Regions from separate parts of the Daeguia caeni genome, predicted to be linked through region 1. Evidence: predicted binding sites of a transcription regulator. Region 1 holds the regulator's gene; the other holds the start of a gene.
What was found. Region 1 encodes LexA, which represses DNA repair genes until DNA is damaged. Its sites were predicted from a motif close to TGTTCNNNNTGTGTTCNG; they were not measured.
Positions count from the first base shown of each region.

Region 1 (9,791 bases):
GGCAGATAGCCCATGGCACGATAGGCATCGACGCCCAATGCGCCATGACGCTTGGACAGCTTTGCGCCATCAGCGCCATGGATCAGAGGAATATGTGCCATCTGCGGCACATCCCATCCCATGGCCTTGTAGATGATGGTCTGGCGGGCTGCATTGGTCAGGTGGTCATCGCCGCGAATGATATGGGTGACCCCCATGTCATGGTCGTCCACGACGACGGCATGCATATAGGTCGGTGTACCATCCGAGCGCAGGATGATAAAATCGTCCAGATCCTTGTTCGGGAAACGCACTTCGCCCTGAACGGCATCATGAACGACGGTTTCGCCTTCGCGTGGTGCCTTGATGCGGATAACAGGCTTGACGCCCGCAGGGGCCTCTGCTGGATCACGGTCGCGCCAGCGGCCGTCATAGCGTGGCGGACGGCCTTCAGCGCGGGCCTTTTCGCGCATTTCTTCCAGCTCTTCCGGTGTGGCATAGCAATAATAAGCCTGACCGCGGGCGACCAGCTCTTCGGCCACTTCACGATGACGCGGAGCGCGTTCAAACTGTGAAATTGCTTCGCCATCCCAGTCAAGGCCAAGCCAGGTCAGGCCATCAAGAATGGCTGCGGTTGCGGCTTCCGTGGAACGCTCACGATCGGTGTCTTCAATGCGCAGCAGCATCTTGCCGCCGCAATGCTTGGCGTAAAGCCAGTTGAACAGCGCAGTGCGCGCACCGCCAATATGAAGAAATCCCGTGGGCGAAGGGGCAAAACGGGTGATAACCGGTTTCGACATGATAGCTCCACTATGCCGCGCGCCGCCGTCAATCAGCAGGCTTGAGGCGCGTTCGAAAAGATGAATCCCGTCAGTTGATTCCGGCGGGAAGACGTTGCATCGGGGAAAGCACAGGTTGGCGGTTCACCAACATGCAATTCCCATTTTCGTTGCGGTTCATGTATCACAGACAGCCGTGCGCGCAAGGGCCTAGAATGACTTTCACGAAGTTGAGAAGGCAGAATTGCAGTCAAAACAAATGATTGCATTGCTGCTCGCAGATTGCCTTTTGGTTGTATCTGAATTGCGCTATCCTCCATGCAGGCAATGCTGCGGGCCAGCAGCAGATTACGCAGTCAGGCGGGGGAATGACGCGCGTATTGAAAGGGAACGAAACCGGCGAGGCAAATGAGCGCGCACTCCTTGCGGGTGCTGCCGAGGTGGCTTTTCGCGCCAGGACGCCGGAGAGGGAGCAGGCTTTCGCGGATGGCTCTGACAGCCTGCCATTACAGCCCTCCGATGCTGGCGCGAAGCATCCTTCATTTTTTGAAACATGCAGGTTTTATGGCGCGCGGCAGTTCCAGTTGTTGCAGGGGGCAATTGCGACGGAAACCGCGCGCGGCACGGCTTTTCTGTTCCTGCCGGTTTTCATGGGAATGGGGGCGGTTATCTATTTCACCTTGCCATTCGAGCCAAACTGGACACCGCTTGTTGCCCTGACATGTCTGACTGTATTGCTGCGCTATGGTGTGCGGCATCATTTTGTTGCGGCCAGTCTCACCAATCTGGCGCTGGCCATACTGGTCGGGCTTCTTGCCGCAAAATGCGAGACAGAGCGGCGCGCCACGCAAATTCTGGGTTCTGATGTCACGACTTACCTGACAGCACGGGTTGTGATGCTTGAACAGCAGGATAAGGACAGTTTTCGCATCACGCTGGATGTCCTTGACACTGCGAGACCCCAATTGCGCCATGCACCGCAGCGCGTACGGGTGACAGCGCACGATATTCCCGCTGCAACATCTGTCGGAAGCGGACTTCAGGGTTTTGTGCGCCTGCGCATGCCATCCGGCCCGGTTCGTCCGGGCAATTATGATTTTGCCTTCAACAGCTATTTCACGGGTATTGGTGCCAATGGTTTTTTTCTGGGTACGCCCAGACTGGTCAACGTACCTCCGGCAGAGGGAATCCATGGGCAGGCAAGCAGCTGGATCGCTGCCCTGCGCGTACGGATATCGGAGCGGGTTGAGACCACACTTGCCGGGGAGGATGGCAGTGTTGCGGCAGCGTTGATTACGGGAATCCGCGCCGGGATCAGTGACAAGACCAATGAGGATCTGCGCAAGGCAGGTCTGGCGCATATCCTGTCCATATCGGGGCTTCATCTGGCGCTGGCGGCGGGAGTGGTCATGGTATCCCTGCGCTCGCTCTTTGCGCTGTTTCCCGGTTTCAGTCTGCGCTATCCGGTGAAAAAGATCGCAGCCTTTCTGTCGCTGTTGAGCTGCACGTTCTATCTTGCTCTGTCGGGCGCGGATATCGCCGCACAGCGCAGCTATATCATGATCGTCGTCATGCTGCTTGCCGTACTTTCCGACCGGCGCGCCATGAGCATGCGCAATATTGCCATTGCAGCCATGCTGACCATCGCCATCACGCCGCATGAAGTGCTGGGGCCGAGTTTCCAGATGTCATTTGCAGCCACCGCCGCGCTGATTGCAGCCTATGCGTGGTGGCTGAAAAGACATGCCGGTAATGAGCAGCCTGCGCCAGTGGGGATTCCCGGCGCAAGCCCGTTTGCCAGCATGATTGCAAGACCGGTGTTCTTTACCGCCGCAACATCAATTGTCGCCGGAGCTGCCAGCGGTGTTTTTGCCGCCTATCACTTCAACAATACCGCTCCGTTAGGACTCGTCGGCAATGTTCTGTCGCTGCCTGCCATATCCCTGATCATCATGCCATTTGGCGTGCTGGGGCTGTTGTTGATGCCTGTTGAGCTCGACTGGTTGCCATTGCAGATCATGGGGTTCGGCGTCTGGCTGGTGCGTGCGATTGCAGAAAATGTGGCTGCATGGGCGCCGGATGGCAATCCAGGCGCCATGCCTGTGCCCACACTTCTCAGCTGGGCATTGGCGATCATCCTGCTCGTTACGCTCACGACGTGGTTAAGGCTTCTGGCTGTACCACTCATGGTCATCGGTCTTGTTGTCTTCATCCGCGCGCCAATGCCCGACATTCTCGTCTCGGAAGATGCAAAGCTTGTGGCCGTGCGGCTTTCCAATGGCGATATGGCGCTTAATCAGACGCGTCCGTCCAGGTTCACGAAAGATAATTGGGGCAAAGCCTATCTCGTCCGTGCCTTCCTGCCGCCCCGCCAAAGCAGCAGTGGCGCGGTAGCATCTATCACGGACGATAGTTTTCTCTGTGAGGAAGGGCTATGCGCAATCAGCCTGCGCGATGGGCGGATGCTGACCTATACGAACCGGCCGGCCATGGAGGAGGCTGCCTGCAATATTGGTGATATTGTCGTTCTGGCAATTCCCGGAAAATCCTTGCGCTGCAAAGATCCGGACAAGCTGACCATCACACGCCAGCAGCTTGCTCTGGCCGGTGCACTGGAAATCTGGCTGGAGGACAGGCACTGGCCGGACGGGGCACCAGCCGCTCGTGCCATGACAGTCTTGGCTGCTGAAAACGATGATGGTGGGGTAGAAGCGGAAATGAAATGGCCGGAAAGGCAAGACGGGCTTCCTGTTTCCAGGGCCATGCTGACCGAAGACTGGTCGCAACCGGCAAGTCTGATGGCGGGGGACCATGGCATCGTGCTGCGCTTTGCCATAGGCGTGCCAGTGCGGCCATGGCATGAGCACAGACTCCATTCACGCGCAGCACGCGGATTGCCTGATAGTTATCAGCAGCAGAAACGTCTGGCACAAGAATAATCCGACAGGGGCAATGGAAGATGAGAATGACTAGGCAGGCCTGTTTGCAATAACAGAAAGAGGGTTGATAATCTGATTCAGGAAAACAGATTATTTTGTTGATTTATAATAGTTTTGTTTTCATGCATGTTGACGGTCGGCACGCGACATCAAGCAGCAAATCTGTCCATTTCAAATCTGTCCATTTGAAGCGCCACATGCGGAAGCGCGATCTGGCGCATTTCGACAGTGTATCATAAGGGGGCACCTTGACGAGGGCGCATTAATAGCGGCGTATCAACCCCACCAGCTTGCCCTGTACGCGTACGCGGTCAGGGCCAAAGATCCGGGTTTCATAGGCCGGATTGGCTGCTTCAAGCGCGATGGAGTCGCCCTTGCGCCGGAAGCGTTTCAGGGTTGCTTCTTCATCATCGACCAGAGCCACCACGATTTCACCCGGCGTTGCGCTGTCGCTGCGCTTGATGATGACCGTGTCGCCATCAAAAATGCCGGCCTCGATCATCGAGTCGCCCTTGACTTCAAGTGCATAATGCTCACCGGGGCCGATCATTTCCGGTGGCAGGTTCAGCATGTGGGTCTGATTCTGGATGGCCGAGATTGGTACGCCGGCTGCAATGCGGCCCATGACAGGCACGGAAACCGTGCGGGTCGAGTCATTATTGGCCGAGATGGGAATTGCATTGTTCGGCAGTGGTGTCTTGCCGAGACTGCCTTCGATCACGCTTGGCGCGAACTTCTTCTTCGCATTGAGCCCAGGGGCGATGGAATCAGGCAGGCGGACAACTTCCAGCGCGCGTGCCCGGTTGGGAAGCCTACGGATGAAGCCGCGTTCTTCCAGCGCCGTGATCAGACGATGGATGCCGGATTTCGAGGCAAGGTCAAGCGCTTCCTTCATTTCATCGAAGGATGGCGGAATGCCCGTTTCTTTCAGTCGCTCGTGTATAAACAGCAAAAGCTCGTGCTGTTTGCGGGTTAACATGCGAACGGCCCTCCGACAGAATCGAGAAAAACAAAACCAGAACGAACACTATATGTTCCAGTCTTGTTCTGCAATGGTTTTAAAAAGATTAAAGCCTGTTCCGCTTTTCAAAAGACCGAAACGTCATGTTTGTCGGGCATCTGCCGGGTGGGTTTACGATTTGGCAGTAAAAACAGAACGATAGGTGCTGATTTTCCGCTCTTTATCATAAGGGAACGATCTCGCAGTCATCGCCGGCCCTGGCGGCTGGTGCATTTTCGCGCCTGATCAGAATGGCGTCGCTCCTTGCCAGAGCTGTCAACATGGAAGAATCCTGCACCGGAAAAGGCGTAGCGACAAGCCGTCCTGTTGCATCTGATTCCAGCTTGACGCGGACGAAATCCCGGCGTTCGCCATTGGTTGGCATGTCGACACCGAGGATGGCTGGCTGCGGTGTGACGGTCTGTTTCAGGCCTGTGAGTGTCGCAATGAGCGGGCGCAGGAAGACGAGGCTGCAGATGAAGCTTGAAACCGGATTGCCGGGCAGTCCTAGAAAATGCACCACTCGGCCGCTAATGGTTTTTCGTCCATACATGAGCGGCTTGCCGGGGCGCATGGCGATTTTCCAGAAGCCGATCTCGACCTGATTTGCCTTGAGGGCGGCGGCAACATAATCATGGTCTCCGACAGAAGCGCCGCCAGAGGTGACAATAATGTCGGATCCGCGTGCAATCGCCGCGTCAATCGCGGTGGTGATCATGTCGAGATTATCATGCAGAATGCCCTGGTCATCAGCAATGCCGCCGGCGCTGCGGACGATCGCGCCGATGGCATAATTATTTGATGCAATGATCTGATCCGGGCCGGGAGGCGTGCCGGGAAGCACGAGTTCATTGCCGGTTGCAAGGATGGCGATGCGCGGCCTTTTCGCCACCGTCACGGTGGCATTGCCGCTTGCAGCAGTCAGGGCAAGGTGACGCGCATCAAGTCTTGTTCCCGTTTCGACCAGCATCTCGCCCATGGTAAAATCAAGTCCGGCACGACGGATATGGCGGCCCTTGCTGACACCATCAAGAATCGTAACCTGATTGCCGGTACGCGCGGTGTTTTCCTGTATGACAACCGTATCCGCGCCATCAGGCAAGGGGGCGCCTGTGAAAATGCGCACGGCCTGTCCGGGGTGAAGCGTGCCAGTAAAATGCATGCCCGCAGCCGATTCGCCAATGATTTCAGCCGTAAAAGGGTAGGTGACCGGCTCTGGCGCAATCAGCGCATAGCCATCCATGGCCGAGCAGTCGAAAGGCGGCTGATTCAGTCTGGCGATGACAGGTTCTGCCAGAATCCGGTTGCCAGCCTCGGCAATCGGCACGGTTTCTGTACCGGTTGGCATGACGGAGGACAGGATGCGCTCAAGCGCTTCATCGACGGACAGCATGGACATGTGCGCCTCTGTTACGGCAGGTGAAATCAGATTTTCCAGTCGCCCGATTTGCCACCGGATTTTTCAACCACACGAATTCCCGTGATTTCCATGTGTTTGTCGGCTGCCTTGGCCATGTCATAGATTGTCAGACATGTGACGGAAACGGCCGTGAGTGCCTCCATCTCCACACCTGTGCGGCCCTTGAGTTTGGCGATGGCACGAACATGGAGCCCCGGCAGATCATGATCCGGGGTGATGTCGACGGCAACCTTGCTCAGCATCAGCGGGTGGCAAAGCGGAATGAGATCAGCCGTTTTCTTGGCTGCCATGATGCCTGCAATGCGCGCTGTTGCGATGACGTCACCCTTGGCCGCATTGCCCTCCAGAATGAGGGCAAGCGTTTCCGGTTTCATTTTCACCGCGCCTTCGGCAATGGCGATGCGATCCGTTTCGTCCTTGTTGCCGACATCGACCATATTGGCCGCGCCAGACTGGTCGATATGTGTGAGCCTGGATACCATGGTCAGGCCTTGCCGGTCAGTAGTTCATGCGTGGCGACCGCCACATCGGCCTTGCGCATCAGGCTTTCGCCGATCAGGAATGTACCAATACCGGCTTTTTCCAGCCGCAGGCAGTCATCATGGGTAAAAATGCCGCTTTCACCGACGAGCAAACGGTCTGACGGCACCATCTTTGCGAGTCGTTCGGAAACAGCGAGATCGACTTCAAAGGTGCGCAGATTGCGGTTATTGACGCCCACCAGTTTCGATGACAGTTTCAACGCGCGTTCCATCTCGGCTTCGTCATGCACTTCGATAAGCGCGTCCATGCCAAGTTCAAAGGCGGTTTCCTCAAGCGCCCTGGCAAGGTCATCATCCACACTGGACAGGATGATCAGGATGCAATCGGCACCCCAGCTGCGTGCTTCATAAACCTGATAGGTGTCGAACAGGAAATCCTTGCGCAGGGCAGGCAGGTTGCAGGCAGCGCGTGCCTGGGTCAGGAATTCTGGTGCGCCCTGAAAGGATGGTGTGTCGGTGAGTACGGAAAGGCAGGCAGCCCCGCCAAGTTCATAGGCCTTTGCCAGTGCTGGCGGGTTGAAATCGGGCCGGATCAGCCCCTTGGACGGGCTTGCCTTCTTGATTTCGGCAATCAGCGCAAACTGTCCGGCAGCGCGCTTTGCTTCCAGCGCCTGTTTGAAGCCACGTGTCCTGTCCTGATCAACAAGGCGCGCCTTCAGTTCATCAAGCGGCAGCTTTGCCTTGGCAGCGGCAATTTCCTCGCGCTTATAGGCTTCAATCTTGCGGAGAATGTCGGTGGACAATGCTTGTTCCTCGATCAGGCAGACATGCCGTTGGAAACGGCAATCAGTTTCTGCAATACGGTCAATGCCGCGCCAGTATCAATTGATTGTGCAGCAAGCTCAATGCCCTGTCTTATATCTTGAGCCTTGTCGGCAATGACAAGTGCTGCACCTGCATTGAGGAGTACGATATCACGATAGGCGTTTTTCGCGCCATCCAGCACGGCGCGCAGTGCAACGGCATTTTCAGCCGCATCGCCACCTTTGAGCGCCTGCGGCTCGACACGGGCAAGTCCGACTTCTTCCGGCGTGATTTCAAACAGGCGAACCTTGCCATTTTCGAGCGCGGCAATTTTCGTCGCCCCGGTGGTGGTCATTTCATCAAGACCGTCGCCATGCACAACCCATGCGGCAACCGAGCCAAGATCCTTCAGCACATGGGCGACAGGCTCGACCCATTCCGGCGAATAGACACCAACCAGCTGACGCTTGACGCTGGCCGGATTGGAGAGGGGGCCCAGAAGATTGAAGATCGTGCGTGTGCCGAGCTCAACACGCGACGGGCCGACATGGCGCATGGCCGAATGGTGCATGGGAGCAAACATGAAACCAAGGCCGGTTTCGCTGATGCAGCGGCTGATGGTTTCGGCATCGGCTTCAATATTGATGCCCAGGGCGGCCAGCGTGTCGGCCGCGCCGGAACGAGAGGAGAGCGCGCGATTGCCATGCTTGGCCACCGGAACGCCAGCGCCTGCAACTACCATGGCGGCACAGGTCGACACATTATAGGAGCCGGACTGGTCGCCGCCGGTGCCGACAATATCGATGGCATTTTCAGGGGCGTTGACCGGCAGCATGCGCGAGCGCATGGAGGCAACCGCCCCGACAATTTCCGGCACGGTCTCGCCACGCACGCGCAGCGCCATCAGAAAACCGCCAATCTGCGATGGCGTGGCCTGACCGGACATCATGATGTCGAAAGCAGCCTCGGCATCCTCACGCGACAGCGGCACGCCAGAAGCTGCCTTGGCGATATATGGTTTCATATCTGCCATTTGCTTATCCCCTCGATCAGAATGCCAGGACGCGGTTGAGAAGATCCTGGTTGACCCTGACCGGATATTGTTTCTGCAATTCACCAACAAGCTGTTCCAGAACATCATCGGAAACAGCACGGGCAAGATAGTTCCGCTGTGCCTCAGGAATGGAGTCTGCGCCCGCACCAGCCGGTTCGGTCACGGACGTCACTTTGAACAGGATCTGCGCATTGCCCGCCGGGGCCGGGGCTATGCCGACGAGACCATCGGGACCACGGAAAATCTGCGCTGCCGCCGCTGATCCGATGCTGGCATCATTGGTTGCGCGCGTCACACCCATCCTGGTCTGCTTTTCAAGTCCCAGTTCGCTGGCAAGTGCATCAAGCGTTGTGCCACCATCAACGCGTTTCTTCAGCTCCTCCATGCGTGCTGTCAGGCGACGGGCAGCTTCTTCTTCCTTCCAGGCAGCAATGACCTTGTCCGTGACCTCATCAAGCGTGCGATCATGCGCCGGGGTGATGTCATCGACCTGATACCAGAGATAGCCATTGTTGCCGAGCGTCAGCGCATCATTGTCAAAGCCCTGATCAGCCTGAAACACGGCTGGCAGCAGCGCCTGTGTATTGGGAAGATCAACAGGCTTGCCGGAAGGATCATTGCCTTCCGCATCAACCGCTTCAATGGTCACGGTCTTCAGATTGAGCTTCCTTGCCGTATCGGCCATGGAATTGCCTTCCGAACGATCCTGCTCATAGGCGTCATGCACGCCGGAAAGGTCATTGAGTGCCTGATTGGTTGCAAGCGTGTTGCGGATTTCATCCGAGACGTCTGCAAGTGTCTTGGTATGACCTGGTTCGATGGCGGTAACGCGCAACAGAACCGGACCAAAGGCACCCTCGACAACATCGCTGACACCGTTCAGTGGCAGGGCAAAGGCCGCTTCGGCAATGGCGCTGTCCGGCAAGGCGCTCTTTTCAAAAGTACCAAGCTTCAGATCATCACCCGTCTTGCCCTGTTCCTTGCCGATATCCTCAAAGCCTGTTCCAGCCTTGATCCTGTCGAGTGCGGCCTTGGCTGAAGCCATGTCGGTAAAATTGATCTGCTCGATCGTGCGCTTTTCAGGCGTGCCGTAGCGATCCTTGTTCTTGTCGTAATAGGCCTGAATTTCTTCCTGCGTGATCGCAGCCGGATCGGCAATGTCGGATGGCTCAAGCTTCACATAGGTGAATTTGCGGTATTCCGGCGCCTTGTACTCGTCCTTGTGCTCGTCAAAATAGGTCTTCAATACATCATCGGACGGATTGGGGATGGCGTCCGGCTTTTCGACCGGAACCGTCAGGAAATCGACATTGCGGCTTTCACCCTGGTAAAGG
Region 1 is NZ_JBHSEL010000053.1:131,578-141,368, reverse strand. It holds gene gltX (glutamate--tRNA ligase) at 1-779, opposite strand, end outside; gene ACFO1V_RS08580 (ComEC/Rec2 family competence protein) at 1,127-3,697, shown strand; gene lexA (transcriptional repressor LexA) at 3,960-4,676, opposite strand; gene ACFO1V_RS08570 (molybdopterin molybdotransferase MoeA) at 4,882-6,096, opposite strand; gene moaC (cyclic pyranopterin monophosphate synthase MoaC) at 6,123-6,599, opposite strand; gene trpC (indole-3-glycerol phosphate synthase TrpC) at 6,602-7,402, opposite strand; gene trpD (anthranilate phosphoribosyltransferase) at 7,417-8,436, opposite strand; gene ACFO1V_RS08550 (peptidyl-prolyl cis-trans isomerase) at 8,453-9,791, opposite strand, start outside.

Region 2 (9,791 bases), on a different contig from region 1:
TGTCTATGAGAAATACTGTCAAAATTAACATTTCTTATTAATTACAATAATATCGCACAAAATTCATTCTGGGTTAATTCAAGTGTATTGAGTCGTTGAATTGTTTTTGTGTCTTGATTATAGGCCATTCTGATCATTGTATATTGTTTCATGAATGGCGATTGGGTAATGATGATATTCTTTGATCCAAGGGTGTTTCTTTCATCTGATGAAATTCTTCTGACATTTTTCGATGAACAGCATTTATATAAGGTCTCATATAATTATAAAGAATTATCAGAGCAGCATAAGAGCATAATAAAGACGATACGTCTTGCTGAAGCGACGGGAAAGAAGGTCGGTATTATCGGACAGCTGGTCGATAATCCTGTCTCTGGAAAGAGTATTGATATTTATAATTCTGCAATTGTTGATTAGTTTAATAAATAATTAACGAAGAAATATATGTTTGTTATTGATATGTAAATGAATGTTTAACCATAGAAATATTATTCTTTGTAAATATATCCATATTATTCATGATGCATGAATTCTTCAATAATATGACCTCATTTGTGTCGGTAAAATAAAGGCGTCAGGCCTGCCGTGATATCATTTTCGGCGGGCGTGTATTGATGCTGATTGATTGCGGACAGTGAGGTTGTGATGCTGCGCGTTTTGTGTCTTGTCGCGCTTGTCATTCTTGGAGGCTGTGCAACTGCTCCACGGCAGATCAGCAATGTTTGCGCAGTCTTCAATCAGCGTGACGGCTGGATGGATAATTGGCAGACGGCGGCAGAACGAGCATCGCGTGAATATGGCGTGCCGGTGCCCATCCTCATGGCGACGATTTATACGGAATCCGGTTTCCGTCCCTACGCACGTCCGCCGCGTCAGAAAATCCTCTGGGTCATTCCGTGGAAACGGCCATCCAGCGCCTATGGCTATGCCCAGGCATTGGACGGCACCTGGCAACGCTACCAAAGGGAAACCGGACGCTGGGGGGCTTCACGCACCAGCTTTGCAGATTCTGTTCGCTTCGTTGCTTGGTATCACCATAAGACAGCGATGCGTCACGGTGTGTCCAAGAATGATGCCTATAATCTCTATCTTGCCTATCATTCCGGTCATGATGGCTATGGGCGTGGCACATGGCGCCGTAGTGCCGTGGCAATGAAGGGCGCAAGGCGCATGCAGGAAATCGCAAACCGCTATGCAGCGCAGCTACGCTCATGCCGTGGCTATAATTAGACGCACCCCAAAGCCGCGCCTGCTGCAACGAAATCCTGACGACGACTGCCGAATCGCGGATCGCGCTTTGGCTGCAACTGTGCGTTTTATTGAATCTGAATTGTACATAAGAAAACGCTAAAACAGAAGAACACAAAAGGAACAAATTGTAAGAAGTAAATAAAATCAATATGTTGCAACTATTGCCAAATAAGAACAAAACGGATACAAATAGGCATTGCAAAAGAGCTGGTCGGGCTTCTGCTTGGGCAAGAGGATAGTGTAATATGTCACAAAATTCGTTGCGGCTTGTTGAGGAAAATTCAGTGGACAAGACTAAGGCTCTCGATGCGGCGCTGTCTCAGATTGAACGCGCGTTCGGCAAAGGCTCGATCATGCGTCTCGGACAGAATGATCAGGTGGTCGAAATTGAAACCGTATCGACCGGTTCACTTTCGCTGGATATTGCCCTTGGTGTCGGCGGGCTGCCAAAGGGCCGTATCATCGAAATCTATGGACCGGAAAGCTCTGGTAAAACCACGCTTGCTTTGCACACAATTGCTGAAGCGCAGAAAAAGGGAGGCATCTGCGCATTTGTCGATGCTGAACATGCACTGGATCCGGTCTATGCGCGCAAGCTCGGCGTAGACCTTGAAAATCTGCTGATTTCGCAGCCAGATACGGGTGAGCAGGCGCTGGAAATCACGGATACGCTGGTTCGTTCCGGTGCCATTGATGTTCTTGTGGTCGACTCGGTTGCCGCTCTTACCCCGCGCGCTGAAATTGAAGGTGAAATGGGGGATGCCCTGCCGGGTCTGCAGGCGCGGCTGATGAGCCAGGCTCTGCGCAAGTTGACGGCGTCGATCAACAAGTCAAACTGCATGGTGATCTTCATCAACCAGATCCGCATGAAGATCGGCGTCATGTTTGGCTCCCCGGAAACGACGACGGGTGGCAATGCGCTCAAGTTCTATGCGTCCGTCCGTCTTGATATCCGCCGCATAGGCTCGATCAAGGAGCGCGATGAAGTGGTCGGCAACCAGACCCGTGTGAAGGTTGTCAAGAACAAGCTTGCCCCTCCGTTCAAGCAGGTTGAATTTGACATCATGTATGGCTCCGGCGTCTCCAAGACGGGTGAGTTGATCGATCTGGGTGTCAAGGCCGGCGTCGTGGAAAAATCGGGCGCATGGTTCTCTTATAATTCGCAGCGTCTGGGCCAGGGCCGTGAAAATGCCAAGGCTTATCTGAAGGATAATCCGGAAATTGCACGTGAGATTGAAATGGCGCTGCGTCAGAATGCTGGCCTCATTGCTGAACAACTCCTGGATGATGGCGGTCCGGACGATGTGGCCGATGCTGCCGAAATGTAATTATCCTGAACCGTGTATTGGAAAGTGAAGCAGCAAGCCCCGCCTTTGGCGGGGCTTTGTATTGATAGCTGATCGACTGGGTGAATAAAGGCGTTGGAATGAGATTGTGGAGACAGAAATAAGCGCGGGATTGGGTGAGGGGAGAGCAGTAATTTGAAAAGCCGGGCGCATTGCGCTGGAAGCAGGCATTATGTGTTGTCTTTGGATTGTGTTGCTTTTCTTTCTCTGCGACTGCCCTTTCATGTCCTGTTTCCGGTAGTGAAAATCTGTTGCCAGCATTTTCAAAAAGCGATGAGGCAAGGGCATGCTGAATGTTGCAAAGGCAATACAGAAGCCGGTTAACTCGCTTGACTGCCCGAAATAAGCATGATCTCGCGAGCACTTGTCTGGACAGGAAAGCTGCACCTGTTTAAAAGCACTCGACTGAATAAACATCGCTTTGCAATCCTGACAATTTTGGAAAGCAGGGTTTGGCTTCCGGCTATCCGGACAGGCTGGCAAGGTGGTGGGCAGTAAGAAATCGACGCGGGCTTTTCAGGCATCGCGTCCATTGAGGGCAGTAGAGGCCCAAGGGTGAGTTATGGCTGGCGTCAACGAGATCAGGTCTACATTTCTCGAATATTTCCGTAAAAACGGGCATGAGGTTGTGCCATCGAGCCCGCTGGTTCCGCGCAACGATCCGACCTTGATGTTTACCAATGCGGGAATGGTGCAGTTCAAGAACGTCTTTACAGGTCTTGAAACGCGCCCCTACACCCGCGCCACAACCTCGCAGAAATGCGTTCGCGCCGGCGGCAAGCACAATGACCTTGACAATGTCGGCTATACGGCGCGCCATCACACCTTTTTTGAAATGCTCGGCAACTTCTCTTTCGGCGATTATTTCAAGGAAGAGGCAATCAGCCATGCCTGGACGCTGATCACCAAGGAATTTGGCCTTCCCAAGGACAAGCTGCTTGTCACCGTCTATCATACCGATGACGATGCAGCCAATTACTGGAAGAAGATAGCCGGCTTCAGCGATGACCGCATCATCCGCATCCCGACCAGCGATAATTTCTGGGCGATGGGTGACACCGGCCCATGCGGCCCGTGTTCGGAAATCTTCTATGACCATGGCGATCATATCTGGGGCGGCCCTCCCGGATCTGCTGAAGAAGATGGCGACCGTTTCATTGAAATCTGGAACCTCGTCTTCATGCAGTTCGAACAGGTCACGCCGGATCAGCGCATTGATCTCCCGCGTCCGTCGATCGACACCGGCATGGGGCTTGAACGTATTGCTGCTGTTCTTCAGGGCGTGCATGACAATTATGACATCGACCTGTTCAAGGCGCTCATCCGTGCTTCGGAAGAGGCAACCGGCGTCAAGGCAGAAGGCGAATACCGCGCCAGCCACCGCGTCATTGCCGACCATCTGCGCGCATCAAGCTTCCTGATTGCCGATGGCGTTCTGCCGTCCAATGAAGGCCGCGGCTATGTGCTGCGCCGCATCATGCGCCGCGCCATGCGCCATGCTCAGCTTCTGGGCGCCAGGGAGCCATTGATGTGGCGTCTTCTGCCGGCGCTCATTCGTGAAATGGGCCAGGCCTATCCGGAGCTGGTGCGCGCTGAGGCCCTGATTTCTGAAACACTGAAGCTTGAGGAAACCCGTTTTCGCAAGACGCTGGAACGCGGCCTTGGTCTTCTGTCGGATGCAACCGAAAAGCTGGTTGAAGGCGATCGTCTTGATGGCGAGACTGCATTCAAGCTTTACGATACCTATGGCTTCCCGCTCGACCTGACACAGGATGCACTGCGCCAGCGCGGCATTGCGGTTGATGTCGACGGCTTCAATGCCGCCATGGAACGCCAGAAGGCAGAAGCGCGCGCCAACTGGGCAGGTTCCGGCGAAGCTGCCACCGAAGCCATCTGGTTCAGCGTCAAGGACAAGGTCGGTGCGACCGAATTCCTCGGCTATGAGACAGAAACAGCCGAAGGCGTCATTACCGCTCTGGTGCGTGATGGTGCAGAGGTGCAGTCCGTTTCCGAGGGCGAGAACGTTTCCGTTGTCGTCAACCAGACGCCATTCTATGGCGAATCCGGTGGTCAGCTCGGCGATACCGGCACGATCTCCGGCGAAGGTTTCACCATTGCCGTCAAGGATGTACAGAAAAAGGGTGAAGGCGTTTTTGTCCATATTGGTGAAGTGGTCAAGGGAACGGCAAGGACTGGCGATGCTGTTGAACTGAAGGTCGATGGCGATCGTCGCACGCGCATTCGCTCCAATCACTCGGCAACCCATCTTCTGCATGAAGCCCTGCGCGAAACGCTTGGTACCCATGTTGCGCAGAAGGGGTCGCTCGTGGCACCAGAGCGCCTGCGTTTTGACTTCTCTCACCCAAAGCCGATCACGGCGGAAGAGCTTGCGGCCGTTGAAAACCTCGCCAATGAGATCGTGCTGCAGAATGCACCTGTCACCACCCGCCTGATGGCAGTGGATGACGCCATTGCTGAAGGCGCAATGGCGCTGTTTGGCGAAAAATATGGCGAGGAAGTGCGTGTTGTCTCGATGGGCACGGCCAAGCATGGCCCGAAGGCTGGCAAGCCATATTCGGTTGAGCTTTGCGGTGGCACTCATGTGCGCCAGACTGGTGATATCGGTCTTGTCCGCATCGTTTCGGAGGGTGCGGTTGCTGCCGGTGTACGCCGTATCGAGGCGTTGACGGGTGAGGCAGCCCGCCTTTACCTTGAAGAGCAGGACGAACGCGTCAAGGCGATTGCGGCAGCACTCAAGACCACGCCGGCCGATGCGCTTGACCGCGTCAATGCCCTGCTCGAAGAACGCAAGAAGCTGGAACGCGAACTCACCGAGGCACGCAAGAAGCTCGCGCTCGGCGGTGGTTCGGCCGCGGGCGGCGGCAGCGCCGTCGAGACGGTCAATGGCGTCAATTTCCTTGGCAAGGTCGTCACGGGCGTTTCGCCGCGCGATCTCAAGCCGCTTGCCGATGAAGGCAAGAAGCAGGTTGGCAGCGGTGTTGTTGTCTTTATCGGTGTCGGCGAAGATGGCAAGGCAAGCGCTGTTGCCGGGGTCACCAATGATCTGGTTGACCGATTCAATGCTGTTGATCTGGTGCGTGCGGCCTCGGCTGCGCTGGGTGGTGCAGGCGGAGGCGGACGTCCGGATATGGCACAGGCTGGCGGCCCGGATGGCTCCAGGGCAGAAGCAGCCATCAGTGCCGTCAAGGCCCTGATCGTCTGAGTTTGAGTAACATGATTCAGAAACAAGGCCGGGGAAACCCGGCCTTGTTGTCTTATGACGGCCTTGCTGGCAACAGCGCATCATCAAGCGCATTGGCGCGTTTGAGCGCCGGGCGAAGCAAAAGGCGTTGCCAATAGGCTTCAAAAGCCGCGCTCTGGGGCAGGGTGCCAAAGGTTAGTCCCCAGCCTATATGGGCGCCGACATAGACATCGGCTGCAGTAAAGCGTTCGCCAGCAATATAGGGATGGCGCTGCACGGCCTTTTCAAGTGTTTCGACCATCATCCCGTAATTGCCATAGCCCACGCGCCTTTCATGTTCCTTGGGAATGTCAAGGCCAAGCGCATGATCCGCCATGGCCGCTTCAACCGGGCCTGCGACGAAAAACATCCAGCGGTAGAAATCAGCCAGCTCATCCGGATGGGGCGCAAGCCCGGCCTCCGGGAAAGTATAGGCCATATAGGTACAGATTGCGGCAACCTCCGTCACGATCCTGTTGCCATGCTTGAGCGTCGGCACCTTTCCCATCGGATTGATCGCGCAATAATCCCTGCTTTTCATCGGCGGGCCATAATCCAGAATTTCGGCTCGATAGGGTTGTCCGACTTCCTCCATCATCCAGCGTGCAATGCGTCCTCTGGACATCGGATTGGTGTAAAGAACCAGCTCTTCCATCCGTGCATCCTCCTGCGCAGTCAGGAGAGCATGATGCCGGTTTTTCACTATTTCGGAAACCAAAAAGAAAGCGGCAGGAAAATCCCGCCGCTCCTTGCATTCAGTCGAAGATGGATGCCTGATCAGGCAGCCATTGCCTTCTTCAGGTTCTCATCGACCTTGTCGAGGAAGCCGGTGGTCGAGAGCCAAGGCTGATCCGGGCCGATGAGCAGGGCAAGATCCTTGGTCATGAAGCCGCTTTCAACCGTGTCGATGCAGACCTTTTCCAGCGTTTCAGCGAACTTCTTCAGTTCTGCATTGTCATCGAGCTTGGCGCGATGTGCCAGGCCACGGGTCCAGGCGAAGATCGAAGCGATCGAGTTGGTCGAGGTTTCCTCGCCTTTCTGATGCTGGCGATAGTGGCGGGTAACGGTGCCGTGAGCAGCTTCTGCTTCAACCGTTTTGCCATCAGGCGTCATCAGAACCGAGGTCATCAGGCCGAGCGAACCAAAGCCCTGTGCTACGATATCCGACTGAACGTCGCCGTCATAGTTCTTGCAGGCCCAGACATAGCCGCCAGACCACTTGAGGGCCGAGGCAACCATGTCGTCGATCAGGCGATGTTCATACCACAGCTTGCGTTCTTCAAACTGGGCCTTGAATTCGTTGTCATAGACTTCCTGGAAAATGTCCTTGAAGCGGCCGTCATAGGCCTTGAGGATGGTGTTCTTGGTCGAGAGGTAGACCGGATATCCGCGTTGCAGGCCATAGTTGAACGAAGCGCGTGCGAATTCGCGGATTGATTCATCGAGGTTGTACATGGCCATTGCCACGCCAGCGCCAGGAGCCTGATAGACTTCATGTTCGATGGTTTCGCCATTCTCACTGACGAACTTGATCGACAGCGTGCCTTTGCCCGGGAACTTGAAGTCGGTCGCGCGATACTGGTCACCAAAGGCATGACGACCAACGATGATCGGCTGCGTCCAGCCTGGAACAAGGCGCGGCACGTTCTTGCAGATGATAGGTTCGCGGAAGATAACGCCGCCAAGAATGTTGCGGATGGTGCCGTTTGGCGACTTCCACATCTTCTTGAGGTTGAATTCCTTAACGCGTGCTTCATCAGGGGTGATGGTAGCGCATTTGACGCCGACACCATATTGCTTGATGGCATTGGCAGCATCAATGGTGACCTGATCGTCGGTCGCATCGCGGTTCTGGACCGAAAGATCGTAATACTTCAGGTCGATGTCGAGATAAGGATGAATCAGTTTCTCTTTGATGAACTGCCAGATGATACGAGTCATCTCGTCGCCGTCGAGTTCGACAACCGGATTAGCAACCTTGATTTTTGCCATGGAAGGAGCCTCTTTTTGAATGCGTCGCGCCCCTATAGCATCCACGCGCAAATAGGCAAAGAGCCAGAACCCTATTCTTTCGATTGTTCAAAATTTCTGTGATCAAAAATCGGTTGATATTGGCCGCAAATGCTGAAATCCCGGTGGCAGGGGCATCACACGGCATATGCAATTGTACGCGTGGTAACATTATCTTTGAGATTTCTGGTCAATTGTGTCAGGGAAACGCCACGATTTGATACCACAAGCGGATACTATCATGGCAGGTACAGACAAACAGCGCCCGATCATGGCGGAAGGCCCGGCAATCATTCTGGTCAATCCGCAATTGCCTGAAAATATCGGCATGGTTGCGCGTGCCATGGCGAATTTTGGTCTGGCGGAATTGCGTCTGGTCAATCCGCGTGAGGAGTTTCCAAGTGACAAGGCAAGGGCCGCAGCCAGCAAGGCCGATCATGTGATCGACAATGCCGTGGTTTATGCTGATCTGCCTTCGGCCATTGCCGATCTCAATTTTGTCTATGCCACGACCGCGCGCGAGCGCGATGGCTTCAAACAGGTGCGCAGCGCCGTTGAAGCGGGAGTGGATCTGCGCCAGCGTTTTCAGCGCGGTGAAAAGACCGGCATTCTGTTTGGCCGCGAACGCTTTGGTCTCAGCAATGAGGAAGTGGGCCTGGCCGATGAGCTGGTGACTTTCCCGGTCAATCCGGCTTTTGCCTCGCTCAACATTGCGCAGGCAGTCCTGCTGATGTCTTATGAATGGATGAAATCCGGCCTTGAAACGCAGACGGAAACCGTATTTCGCGGCCCGGAACTGAAGCCGGCACCGAAGGAAGAGCTGCACGGCCTGTTCCGGCATCTGGAAGAGGCGCTGGATGTGCGCGGCTATTTCCGCCCTGAGGCGCGCAAGGAAATCATGGTCAACAATCTGCGTGCCGTCCTGACGCGTGCCGGCTTTGCTTCGGCTGAAATCAAGCTTCTGCGTGGTGTTGTGACTTCGCTTGACGTCTTTACGCCGAAAAAGCCGCGCGGATCCGGCGCACCGGAAGGACGCGCGCGCAAGGCAACGCAAGCCACAGAGGATAAGGCAGAAGAATGATAGACAGGCCCGCCCCAGTAATGTCTGCACCCCTGTCTGCGCGTACAGAGCGGCCAGTGCTGGTGTTTGATAGCGGGATTGGCGGGCTGACGGTTCTGCGCGAGGCACGGGTCCTGATGCCCGACCGTCGTTTTGTCTATATCGCTGACGATGCCGGTTTTCCCTATGGCGGCTGGGAAGAAGACAGACTGCGCGCGCGTATTGTGGATCTGTTCGGCCAGTTCATCGAAACCTATGATCCGGAAATTGCCGTCATTGCCTGCAATACGGCTTCCACGCTGGTGCTGGAGGATCTGCGCAATGCCTATCCCTCCGTGCCGTTTGTCGGCACGGTGCCGGCCATCAAGCCTGCGGCAGAGCGTACCTCGTCGGGACTGGTCTCGGTTCTGGCAACCCCCGGCACGGTAAAGCGCGCCTATACGCGCGATCTTATCCAGTCATTCGCCAGACAATGTCATGTCCGTCTGGTCGGGGCGGATCAGCTGGCGGCTCTTGCCGAAGCACATATTCGCGGCGAGCGCATTGATGAGGCACTTGTCATGGAGCAGATTGCTCCCTGTTTCATTGAGCAGGATGGCAGGCGTACCGATATTGTCGTACTCGCCTGCACGCATTATCCCTTTCTGGTCAATGTCTTCCGCAGGCTTGCCCCCTGGCCGGTCGACTGGCTTGACCCGGCCGAGGCGATTGCACGCCGTACCGTGTCGCTTCTGTCGCCCAAGAAGTGGGCGGAAGATCAGTTGCCACATCATGACGATCTTGCCGTCGTGACATCGAACAAGCCGGATTATGCCATACGCCGCCTGATGCATGGCTTTGGCCTGCATTTTAACTGAATGTCATTCGCATTTTCCGCCGTAAT
Region 2 is NZ_JBHSEL010000049.1:44,610-54,400, reverse strand. It holds gene ACFO1V_RS06890 (hypothetical protein) at 151-417, shown strand; gene ACFO1V_RS06885 (transglycosylase SLT domain-containing protein) at 646-1,230, shown strand; gene recA (recombinase RecA) at 1,497-2,579, shown strand; gene ACFO1V_RS06875 (hypothetical protein) at 2,580-3,014, opposite strand; gene alaS (alanine--tRNA ligase) at 3,160-5,820, shown strand; gene ACFO1V_RS06865 (glutathione S-transferase family protein) at 5,873-6,493, opposite strand; gene ACFO1V_RS06860 (NADP-dependent isocitrate dehydrogenase) at 6,616-7,830, opposite strand; gene ACFO1V_RS06855 (RNA methyltransferase) at 8,090-8,929, shown strand; gene murI (glutamate racemase) at 8,950-9,765, shown strand.
Region 2: a site for LexA is predicted at 1,357-1,374, ahead of recA (recombinase RecA). Genes of this name have one in related genera too.